Regions from separate parts of the Vibrio sp. Isolate22 genome, predicted to be linked through region 1. Evidence: riboswitches for the same ligand, from Rfam matches in the RefSeq annotation. Region 1 holds a riboswitch; the other holds the start of a gene.
What was found. A riboswitch is a leader RNA that binds a small molecule or an ion and turns the genes downstream of it on or off. The one in region 1 is predicted to bind thiamine pyrophosphate.
Positions count from the first base shown of each region.

Region 1 (6,158 bases):
CTCGCTTTTAATCTTCATTTAATGATAATGAGTACAAGCCGTTTTAATTAGGCACTGTTTATATTAGCCAAGCGTTTGGAAGCAATTTATGCATATTCATATCTTAGGAATTTGTGGCACCTTCATGGGCGGTGCTGCGGTATTGGCTCGTCAATTAGGTCACAAGGTTACCGGTAGTGACGCGAATGTTTATCCTCCAATGAGTACTTTGTTGGAGTCGCAAGGGATTGAAATTATTGAAGGGTTCGACCCAAGCCAACTAGAGCCTAGGCCTGACCTGGTGGTTATCGGAAATGCGATGAGCCGCGGTAACCCATGTGTTGAGTATGTCTTGGATAACAACCTTAGATACACATCTGGCCCACAATGGCTGCAAGAGTTCTTGCTGCACGACCGCTGGGTTCTTGCGGTGTCCGGTACTCACGGTAAAACCACGACATCCAGCATGCTAGCTTGGATCTTGGAAGATTGCGGTTATGCTCCCGGCTTTTTAGTTGGTGGGGTATTGGGTAACTTTGGTATATCTGCTCGCTTGGGTGAAAGCATGTTCTTCGTCGTAGAAGCTGACGAATACGACAGTGCTTTTTTCGACAAACGCTCTAAGTTCGTTCATTACCACCCAAGAACCTTGGTAATGAATAACCTTGAGTTCGATCATGCCGACATTTTTGACGATCTTGAAGCGATCAAACGTCAATTCCACTATTTAGTGCGAACTGTGCCAGGCAATGGTCGTATTTTCTCACCTAAGCAAGATACCGCTATTCAAGATGTTCTATCACGTGGCTGCTGGAGTGAGACAGAATCGAGTGGCGAAGCTGGCGATTGGGATGCCAAAAAGCGAGTTAAAGATGGCTCTCAATTTGAAGTTTACTTCCAAGGTGAGTGTGTTGGTACGGTAGATTGGGACCTGGTTGGTGATCACAACGTCAACAATGCTCTTATGGCGATTGCTGCGGCAAGGCATGTGGGTGTGACGCCAGATTTAGCGTGCGAATCGTTAGCGAAATTCATCAATACTAAACGTCGTCTAGAGTTTAAAGGCGAGGTTGCTGGTGTGTCTGTTTATGATGATTTTGCCCATCACCCAACGGCGATTGAACTTACGCTCGGTGGTTTACGTAATAAGGTCGACTCGAAAAAAATCATTGCCGTTTTAGAGCCTCGTTCCGCCACCATGAAGCGTGGTGTGCATAAAGAAACCTTGGCTGATTCGCTCAAACAAGCGGATTCCACCTACTTATTCCAACCGGACAACATTGATTGGTCGGTACAGGATGTCGCAGATGCTTGTCATCAGCCTGCACATGTTAGTGATGATATGGATGTATTTGTTGCTAAAATTGTCTCAGAGGCGCAAGCGGGCGACCAAATTCTGGTAATGAGTAATGGTGGCTTTGGTGGTATTCACCAGAAATTGTTGGATGCGTTAGCCCTTAAAGGTTAATCCAATCCACGACCTTATAATTTGAAGTAACTGAGAACATGACAAAACACGATAAAGCGATAACTCTTGCCTTCACTGGCGCATCTGGTGCGCCTTACGGATTGCGCTTGCTTGAATGCTTGTTGGCAGCAGACTATCAAGTCTGCCTGCTAATTTCGTCGGCAGCACGAGTGGTGTTGGCTACAGAGCATGAGCTCAAGTTACCTGCTGGGCCGGATGCGGCAAAGCAAGCCTTGGTTAAGCACTTGGGCTGCGATCCAGAAAAGCTAGTGGTGTGCGGTAAAGATGACTGGTTCTCTCCAGTTGCATCAGGATCTGCAGCGCCGAAGCAGATGGTGGTTTGCCCATGTTCTGCGGGCAGTTTGGCATCCATTGCTCATGGGTTATCGGACAACCTGATTGAGCGCGCAGCAGATGTGGTGATGAAAGAGCGAGGTCAGCTGTTATTGGTGGTTCGTGAAACGCCATTCTCAACGCTACATCTAGAGAACATGCACAAGCTATCGACGATGGGGGTAACCATCATGCCAGCCGCTCCAGGTTTTTATCACCAACCTAAGTCAATAGAAGACTTGGTCGATTTTATGGTGGCGCGCATTCTGGACCATCTAGGTATTGACCAAGGTTTAGTGCCTAGATGGGGCTACGATCAACGTAATTGATCCAAACTTGATAGCTTATTGTTAAAAATCGAATTACAATTCCGGACACTCATCGGGGAGCAAACCATTCAAATTATGAATGCGAGCTGAGATCAAGCAGGTGCTTGGGACCCGTAAACCTGAACCAGATAATGCTGGCGTAGGAATTGAGTTAGGAACAACCTCTATCGTTCTCCTCCCTCAAACCTGTGCCGCTCAGACCATGGAGAGCGTCCAGTGAAATTCACATTAACTACCCTTGCTGTTACTACAGCTATCTCTTTTTCTGCCTTTGCTGCAGACGATACGTTAACCGTATACACCTATGACTCTTTTGCTGCGGATTGGGGCCCTCGTCCTGCCGTAGAGAAAGCATTTGAAGAAAAGTGTGGCTGTGATGTGAATTTTGTCGCGCTCGAAGATGGCGTATCTATTCTTAACCGTTTACGTCTTGAGGGTGGCAACAGCAAAGCTGACATTGTTCTGGGCTTAGACAACAACCTGATGGCTGAAGCGAAAGCAACAGGCTTACTGGCTGAGCACAATGTTGATACATCATCGGTAACACTGCCAAATGGCTGGGACGATAATACCTTTGTACCTTATGACTTTGGTTACTTCGCTTTTGTCTACAACACAGAGAAGCTAGCAAACCCACCGAAAAGTCTGAAAGAGTTGGTTGAGCAACGTGAAGACCTGAAGGTTATCTACCAAGATCCACGTACATCAACACCTGGCCAAGGCATGATGCTTTGGATGAAATCGGTGTACGGTGATGAAGCGACAGCGGCGTGGAAGAAGCTAGCTCAGAAAACGGTGACGGTAACTAAAGGCTGGTCTGAAGCTTACTCTATGTTCCTAGAGGGTGAATCTGATCTAGTATTGTCTTATACCACTTCTCCGGCTTACCACATCATTGCAGAGAACGATTCTAAGTACGCAGCTGCGAACTTTGAAGAGGGGCATTACACTCAAGTGGAAGTAGCTGCAAAGGTCAAAGGCAGTAAGAATGAAAAGCTTGCTGATGAGTTTATGGCGTTTATCCTAAGTGATGAATTCCAATCGGCGATGCCAACAGGTAACTGGATGTACCCTGTGACAGATGTTGAGCTACCTAAAGGTTTCGAACAACTGACGGTACCTCAGCAAGCGTTAAGCTTTAGCTCTGAAGAGATCGCCGAGAAGCGTAAGCCTTGGATTCGTGAATGGCAGAGTGCACTTACTTTTTAATTTACTTTTAAAAGAATGAACGACCTGTATTTAAAGCCATTCTTTATGTTTGGAATGGACTTTTTACGGTAACAATCAATTTATGATAAAGAAAACGCCTAAGGTCGGTATTTGGGTCGCGATACTCATTACCGCCTTCGTGGTTTCAGCAGTAGGGGCATTGCTTAGCAATGCCCCTTCTCTTGATATCAGCCAAGTATGGTCCGATCCCTACTATTGGCATGTAACGAAGTTCAGTTTTTATCAAGCGACACTCTCAACGGTGCTGAGTGTTGGCTTTGCTATACCTATTGCACACGCTTTGTGCCGCAGACAGTTCTTTGGACGAGCGCTACTGTTAAGGCTCTTTGCGTCGACCTTGGTTCTGCCTGTGTTAGTCGGCGTCTTTGGCTTACTGGCTATTTACGGCAACAGTGGTTGGTTAGCTAAGTTCGTGGCGAACTTCGACATTGAGTTACCATTTTCGATTTATGGCCTGAATGGTATTTTGTTGGCACACGTCTTCTTCAATCTGCCTTATTCCTGTCGCTTACTTCTGCAAGCGTTAGATACCGTGCCTGCTGAGCAGCACAAGTTATGCGCACATTTAGGCATGAGTCATTGGAACAAATTCAGGTGGGTAGAATGGCCTCGCTTAAGGCAACAGTTACCTCATGTATGTGGCTTAGTCTTCATGCTGTGCTTTACCAGTTTTGCTACCGTGATGGCGCTAGGCGGTGGCCCTAAATCAACCACTATCGAGCTCGCAATTTATCAGGCGATTAAGTTCGACTTTGATCTGCAAGCGGGGGCTTTGCTGGCGATATGGCAAATGCTGTTATGTGGCGTGTTAGCGGTGAGTATTCAGCGCCTGTCTAAGCCTATCTCAGTGACCGCGAGTCAGCTGTCGGAAGAAAAGTATTTGGTTAAGGACAGCTGGTGGTCAAAAGCTTGGGATAGCTTTTGGATCATCATGGTCTCAATACTCGTATTACCGCCACTGTTGATGGTGCTTGTTAGTGGTATTAACGCTCAGTCATTGGCTGTACTGAGCAGTGAGCCGTTTTGGGCGGCGTTGATGACTTCGGTGAAAGTCGCTTTATTGGCGAGTGTTATTGCAGTCGGCATAGGTATCGCGATATTGCTTACCAGTCGTGCATGGCGCTTGCAAAACAAGACGATCAGAGCCGATAAAATCGAGCTGATCGGCACTATTATCTTGGTGACGCCGGGGTTAGTGATCAGCACAGGTATCTTCTTACTGCTACGTTCATTTACCGATGTGTTCAGCTTGGCGTTCTTTATTGTTATTGCCGTAAATAGTCTAATGGCGCTGCCTTATGTGATTAAGACACTTGCCCAACCTATGTTGCATCTGTCTCAGCAATATCAATATGTGTGTGCCAGTTTGGGTATGACTGGCTTTACTCGATTTAGGTTAGTGGAGTGGCGTGCATTGCGTCAACCGATGGCGCAGGCTTTCTCTATTAGCATTATGTTGGCGATGGGCGATCTCAGCGCGATTGCCTTGTTTGGTAGCCAAGATTTCAGAACCTTGCCTTTATATCTATTCCAATTGTTAGGTAGCTATCAAATGGAAGCTGCGGCAGTGGTGTCAGTGAGTCTGCTGTTGCTGAGTGTTGGCAGCTTTAGCCTGATTGAATTTTTATTTACTCGAAGCTCAAAGCTAAAGAGTTAAGGGACCGATGATGTTAGTGATGAAAGATGTGGATTACCACTATCACCAAGAGTTGTTTAGTTTTGATTTCCAAGCAGAGCAGGGCGATATTGTTGCCCTGATGGGGCCGAGTGGCGCGGGTAAATCAACCCTGCTTGCTTTAGTTGCGGGCTTTATTGAGCCGACATCCGGAGAGATCTCGGTAGCTGGGCAATCGCTGATTGGTAAAGAAGCACATCAGCGCCCATTGGCAATGCTGTTTCAAGAGCATAACCTGTTTGCTCATCTCACGGTGCGTGAAAACATTGGCTTAGGGTTACACCCAGGCTTAAAGCTTACTGCAACCCAAAAGCAAGCGGTAGAGCAAGCGGCTGCCCAAGTTGGCGTCGCTGAGTATTTGGATAGGTTACCTGAACAGTTATCTGGTGGTCAGCGTCAGCGTGTCGCATTAGCACGTTGTTTCGTTCAACCTCACGATATTTGGTTACTTGATGAGCCTTTTTCGGCGCTGGATCCGTTACTGCGAGAAGAGATGCTTTGCTTAGTGAAGCGGTTAGCAGCAGAGCGCAATATTACTGTTTTGATGGTGACGCACCATTTAGGTGATGCACGTAGTATTGCGAATAAGTTTGTGTTCGTCGCGTTGGGTAAGGTGTTAGTCGAGGACTCGATAGAAATGCTGGCGGTTGACCACCCGCAGTCAGAGTTGAGCTCATTTGTAAGAGCTGGCGAGTAGTACTTAATTACCAGCAGAATCAAAAAAAGACCTAGCGCGTGCTAGGTCTTTTTTTGGTAACTGATAAAGCGATGACGGATTAGTCTTCTTGTTTTAGCTCTTTCAGGATTTGGAAGATCTCACGGAAAGCCTTTGCTGGCTTGTTTGCTTTCTTCTCTTTGTTAGCTTGGCGAGCAAGTTGACGAAGACGTTGACGGTCTGCTTCAGGGTACATATCCATGACTTCTGAAATAGCAGCATCACCTTCTTCAACGATACGGTCACGCAGTTGCTCAAGCTTGTGTAGTTCAGCTGTTGCTTGTGAGTGCTTGTTACGTACCTTGTCCAAAGCAGCTTGAATCGGCTCTGGGTCGATGTTACGCATGATCTTACCAATGTATTGAAGCTGGCGACGTTTTGCTTCGTTCTTAAAGCGTTGTGCGTCTTTGATCGCGAGTGCCAAATCTT
Region 1 covers NZ_JAKEUW010000047.1:34,565-40,722, reverse strand. The annotation lists gene mpl (UDP-N-acetylmuramate:L-alanyl-gamma-D-glutamyl-meso-diaminopimelate ligase) at 89-1,447, shown strand; gene L1D55_RS20605 (flavin prenyltransferase UbiX) at 1,486-2,109, shown strand; TPP riboswitch at 2,153-2,272, shown strand; gene thiB (thiamine ABC transporter substrate binding subunit) at 2,326-3,318, shown strand; gene thiP (thiamine/thiamine pyrophosphate ABC transporter permease ThiP) at 3,401-4,996, shown strand; gene thiQ (thiamine ABC transporter ATP-binding protein) at 5,007-5,711, shown strand; gene yjgA (ribosome biogenesis factor YjgA) at 5,791-6,158, opposite strand, start outside.

Region 2 (6,158 bases), on a different contig from region 1:
GATAACCTCGCCTAGTGCGAGGTTTTTTCGAATCTAAAGTATACAAAGTTTTAGGGGTGTAGCTCCAATTGGCAGAGCAGCGGATTCCAAATCCGCGTGTTGGGAGTTCGAATCTCTCCACCCCTGCCACATTAAAAGGCTCTAGCAGAAATGCTAGAGCCTTTTTACTTTTCACAACTCCAAATTCCAGTCAACTATTCCCTCGTTTCGCTAGTTCTGATGAAATAATGTAAGTGCTTACTTATCTCAGCCTCATTTATTAATAGCCAAACCACAAACTTCATTTCTTTATGAGAATTATTCTCAATATTTTGTTACATTTTGGTCGTTATTACTAAAAGGCTACAAATATGGATATCTCTCGTCGTAAATTTATTCAATCATCTCTTGCTATATCGGCACTCACAGTACTTCCTGCTTGTTCAATGAAGCGATCTGTTGATGAGAAGGGAGGATATGTTTATGACTTAACTGCTGAGCCTTCGTCTGCTGAAATTGTACCTGGGTTTACTACTAACGTTTTGGGGTTCAATGGCCAGATCCCTGCGCCGACAATTCGCTGTCGGCAGGGCGAAAAAGTTACGATTCGTTTCACTAATAAACTATCAGAACCAACTACAATTCACTGGCATGGTTTAAGAATCCCTATCGAAATGGACGGGGTGCCTTTCTTGAGTCAGCCACCAATCATGCCCGGTGAAACGTTCGTCTATGAATTTACTCCGCCGGACGCGGGTACGTTCTGGTATCACCCACACATGAACAGTGTTAAACAACTTGGTATGGGCTTAGTTGGTCTAATTGTTGTTGAAGAGAGCACATCACCTCAGTTCGATGAAGAGCATGCTTTGATGCTTAAACACTGGCACCTTAATAAACAAGGTCAGTGGAAGGACTTAATGATCCCACGTCTTAGCGCTCGTATGGGCACTCCTGGGGAGTGGAGCAGTGTTAATGGAGTACATGAGCCTACTTATCAACTAAAGCAGCATGCAACGACTAGGCTTCGTATAGCCAATGTCGATAATACAATCACGTATCCTATCGCTGTTGAAGGTGCTGAGGCATGGGTTATTGCTATAGATGGTAACCCGATAAAGACACCTTATAAGCTGACTCAACACAAAATTGGTCCAGGTATGCGTGTCGACATCGGACTTATTGCTCCAAAGGCTGGCAAGCGTGTGAATGTGCTGCAAATGAAGGGACGTTTTCCTTTTTCCTTATGTGAGTTTGAGGTTGTAGATTCCGCGCTCATAGAAGGCCAAACACTTCCGCTATTACCTCTTAATCCTGTACCTAAGTTAGATCTCGCTAATGCAGAAGAGATCGATTTTGTGTTTGAGTGGGAAGGGGCGGTGTCGCCGGTTTCCAAAGACGGGAAATCCATGCCTAAGTTTTGGCTGACCAATAAAAGAGCCTGGGAGGGGATGAGTAAAGACAATATCCCAGAACCACTCGCTACATTAGAGCTCGGCAAGACTTATATATTCGATCTTAAGAATGTTACCCAATACCATCACCCGATCCATATACATGGTCATACGTTCACGGTACTTGAGTTAGATGGCAAAAAAATTGAGGAGCCTTTTCACACGGATACCGTGTTACTTGGAAAGAACGGCCGAGCGAAAGCGGCATTTGTAGCGGACAATCCCGGACGTTGGATGTATCACTGTCATGTGATTGAACATATGAAAACAGGACTGATGGGTTATATCGAAGTTAAGTGACACCTGTAACGTTTAATATTTGCGCATACATTCTTAGTTTCCATCCTCGCTTTTATCGGCTGTAAAGCTAGAATATAGGGACTGTTATTTGGGAGGATTCATGGGTCAGTTATCTATTTTAGGCTTTATTGCCATTGGTGGTGCATTTGGTGCTTGTTCACGTTATCTGATTTCAGAGCTGTGTGTACTACTGCTAGGGCGTGGTTTTCCTTATGGTACGCTAACTGTTAACGTGATTGGTTCTTTTATTATGGGTTTACTGATCGCTGCATTTGAAAATGAGATGGTTGCAACTGAACCATGGAGACAGATCATTGGCTTGGGCTTTCTTGGTGCTTTGACTACATTCTCAACTTTTTCGATGGATAACGTTCTTTTAATGCAGCAAGGCGCATTTTTCAAAATGGGACTAAACGTACTACTCAATGTGGTGTTAAGTATCTCTGCAGCATGGTTCGGCTTCCAACTTTTGATAAAGTCATAAAATCTTCTTACGATTTGTTAACAACTCGGCTTGGTTTATCCAAGCCGTTTTTATATACTCGATAGTACTTGTCGGAGTGCCATATGGCTGAGACCGTTAACTCGGGATCCGTTGAACCTGATCAGGCTAATACCTGCGAAGGGAACAAGAGTAGATATCTAACTAGAATCCCTCTAGAGATCTATCACCAGATCACAGCTGTATTTCTTACCGTGATCCCTCTTGTAGCATCAATCCGTCAAGCATTTTTATCCCAATAAATAATGGCTAAAAGCCAAGGAAAAATGCTATGTCGAGTCGTAAACGAGCAAGACTGGAAGCGAAGAATTTCATCGATTCTTTATCAGTACAACCTTATCCAAATTCAAAGAAAGCTTACATCCAAGGCTCTCGCGAGGACATTCAAGTCCCTGTACGAGAGATATCACTCGCTGATAGCCTTGTTGGTGGTACCAAAAAAGAGCCTGTATTTGAACCGAATGCACCTATTCATGTCTACGACACCTCCGGTGTTTATACCGACCCAACGCACGAGATAGACCTTTATAATGGCCTTCCAAAGCTAAGAGAACAGTGGATTGAAGAGCGTAGTGATACTGAACTATTAGATGATGTTAGCTCCGTGTACACCAAAGAGCGCTTAGAGGACGAAACCTTAGACGAGCTTCGTTACGGAAACCTACCTAGAATTCGTCGTGCGGCTGGCGAGCAATGTGTGACTCAGTTGCACTATGCTCGTAAGGGGATTATTACTCCTGAGATGGAATACATTGCTATTCGCGAGAATATGGGACGTCAGAAGTTCGCAGATGAGCAACTGAACCACCAACACCCTGGTCATAGTTTTGGCGCAAATCTTCCAAAAGAAATTACCCCTGAATTCGTACGTAAAGAGGTAGCTGAAGGTCGAGCTATTATCCCTTCAAACATCAACCACCCAGAATCAGAGCCGATGATTATTGGCCGTAATTTCCTCGTGAAAGTAAACGCAAATATCGGTAACTCTTCGGTAAGCTCTTCGATTGAAGAGGAAGTTGAGAAGCTGGTTTGGTCAACTCGCTGGGGCGGCGACACGGTGATGGACTTGTCGACTGGTCGAAATATTCATGAAACACGAGAGTGGATTCTACGTAATAGTCCAGTGCCAATTGGTACGGTCCCTATGTATCAGGCGCTTGAAAAAGTGAATGGCGTAGCCGAAGACCTTAACTGGGAAGTGATGCGTGATACCTTAATTGAGCAAGCAGAGCAGGGCGTCGACTACTTTACGATTCATGCTGGCTTGCTTCTTCGCTATGTCCCTATGACGGCTAAGCGTGTTACCGGCATTGTCTCTCGTGGTGGTTCTATCATTGCGAAATGGTGTCTTGCTCATCACCAAGAAAGCTTCTTATACACCCACTTCCGTGAAATTTGTGAGATATGTGCGAAGTACGATGTAGCACTTTCATTAGGTGATGGCCTACGTCCTGGTTCTATTGCTGATGCTAATGACGAGGCTCAGTTTGCTGAACTTCGCACCTTAGGTGAACTGACAAAAGTGGCGTGGGAATATGATGTACAGGTGATAATCGAAGGCCCTGGGCACGTTCCAATGCACATGATCAAAGAGAACATGGATGAGCAACTAGAGCATTGTCATGAAGCGCCTTTCTATACATTAGGCCCGCTTACTACAGACATTGCCCCTGGTTACGACCATATCACTTCTGGTATTGGTGCAGCGATGATCGGTTGGTACGGCTGTGCGATGCTTTGTTACGTGACTCCTAAAGAGCATTTAGGTTTGCCAAACAAAGAGGATGTGAAGACTGGTTTGATTACTTACAAGCTGGCGGCACACGCTGCTGATTTGGCAAAAGGGCATCCAGGCGCACAAATCCGTGACAATGCACTTTCTAAAGCGCGCTTTGAATTCCGCTGGGAAGACCAATTTAACCTAGCACTAGACCCGGATACAGCCCGCTCTTTCCATGATGAAACCTTGCCACAAGAATCAGGTAAGGTTGCGCATTTCTGTTCTATGTGTGGACCTAAGTTCTGCTCGATGAAGATTTCTCAGGAAGTGAGGGAGTACGCGAAAGACACAGAACAAGTAGCAGCGGATCAGGCCATTGAGATTAAGATGCTAGACAATCCGTTGGAAGGGATGCGTCAAAAATCACAAGAGTTCCGTGATACTGGCTCTGAACTTTACCATCCTGCCGTTGGTGCGAAAGAAGCTCAATTAGAGGAGTAATGACAGTGAAAATTCTAATCCCATCTCAATCTATTGAGTTAACGGGAGAGGTTCAACACTGTCTATTGGTTGCTAAGCGACAAGGTTTAGCAACCGATGCAGTTGAGTTGGGTGTCAGCCCAACTCAATACTTCTCTATCGTTGATTCTCATCACTCACTTGCTATTGGCTTTGCTTCCGATGTCGTTTCAGTTAAAGCGGCTCAGTTAAGCTCGCTTGATCATATCGTAAGTTATGACGAGTCTTTATCGCTGACAGATGTTCGCAATGCTTTAGCGCAATACCCTAATACGATACATGTTGGTGTAGCCGATGAGGCTGCGGTATTAGATATTTGGTCACACTTAAATGCCAATCGAGCTATCAAAAGTATTACCACTGACCATCAAGCAATAGATAGCCGCCATCACTTTGCGTGGTTCCTAACGCTATTAGCTCTAGATTTCCCACTAGAAGATGCACTGGTTCTTGCGCGCGCAGCGTCTAATGTTTCACGTGGAACATGGCCAAGCCATTACCAAGAGTTCCCAATTCCAGTGTTAGAAGACAAGCGTTTAGGTATTAGCGTTGGTTGGACTCATCAAGGAACGTCACTTTCATTCCCTGACTTGACGAAGAAAAGCCTTGGGCTATACCCAGTTGTCGATGATGTCGATTGGATTGAAAGGCTCCTTAAGCTTGGAATCAATACGGTACAACTGCGAATTAAGAACCCTCAGCAAGCTGACTTAGAGCAACAAGTCGCACGATCGATCGAACTTGGTCGAGAACATAACGCTCAGGTTTTTATCAATGACTATTGGCAACTTGCACTCAAGCATGGCGCTTTTGGTGTGCACTTGGGACAAGAAGATATTGAAGAGTCGAACCTTTCACAATTGAGTAAAGCGGGCATCAAGATAGGTCTATCGACGCATGGCTACTATGAGTTGTTACGCATCGTGCAAATAAACCCAAGTTACATCGCGTTAGGACATATTTTCCCAACCACTACGAAACAGATGCCATCCAAACCTCAAGGTTTGGTACGTTTATCTTTGTACCAACAGCTAATTGATACCATCCCATACACGGAAAAGCTTGTTGGTTATCCGACCGTGGCTATTGGTGGTATTGACCAATCGACGGCAGAGCAGGTATGGAATTGTGGTGTCTCCAGCCTCGCGGTAGTGCGTGCAATTACATTGGCGGAAGATCCAAAAGCGGTTATTGAGTTTTTCGAGGCTCTTATGAATGGCAACTCTTCAACCTTTACTGAAGAGGTTAGTCAGGAGTTGAGCCATGCTGAGTGACTTTGAATTTGTTCGCTATCAACGTCAAATTACATTACCTGAAATTGGTGAACAAGGACAAAGAAATCTACTAAACGGTCATGTGTTAGTGATTGGTTGTGGTGGTTTGGGGAATGCTGCGGCTCTTTATCTAGCGGCGTCTGGCATCGGAAAAATCGTACTGGTTGATGATGATTGTGTCGACTCGTCTAATCTACAACGACAGGTCGCGTTCAAAGAAAGCGATCTTGGTACAGCTAAAGTCGATGCACTGAAACTACAGCTGAGTGAGCTAAATGGTAGAAGCCAAGTTAGGACTATCAACAAGCGAATGGCAGAAAGCCAGTTAAAACTTGAAGTGATGCTAGCTGACGTTGTGTTGGACTGTACCGACAACTTCACGACACGCCAACAGGTTAACCAAGCGTGTT
Region 2 covers NZ_JAKEUW010000046.1:35,768-41,925, reverse strand. The annotation lists tRNA gene L1D55_RS20355 (tRNA-Trp) at 53-129, shown strand; gene L1D55_RS20350 (multicopper oxidase family protein) at 351-1,733, shown strand; gene crcB (fluoride efflux transporter CrcB) at 1,834-2,217, shown strand; TPP riboswitch at 2,280-2,378, shown strand; gene thiC (phosphomethylpyrimidine synthase ThiC) at 2,507-4,456, shown strand; gene L1D55_RS20335 (thiamine phosphate synthase) at 4,456-5,748, shown strand; gene L1D55_RS20330 (HesA/MoeB/ThiF family protein) at 5,738-6,158, shown strand, end outside.
Region 2: linked by a shared signal. The riboswitch ahead of thiC (phosphomethylpyrimidine synthase ThiC) and the one ahead of thiB (thiamine ABC transporter substrate binding subunit) in region 1 are both predicted to bind thiamine pyrophosphate.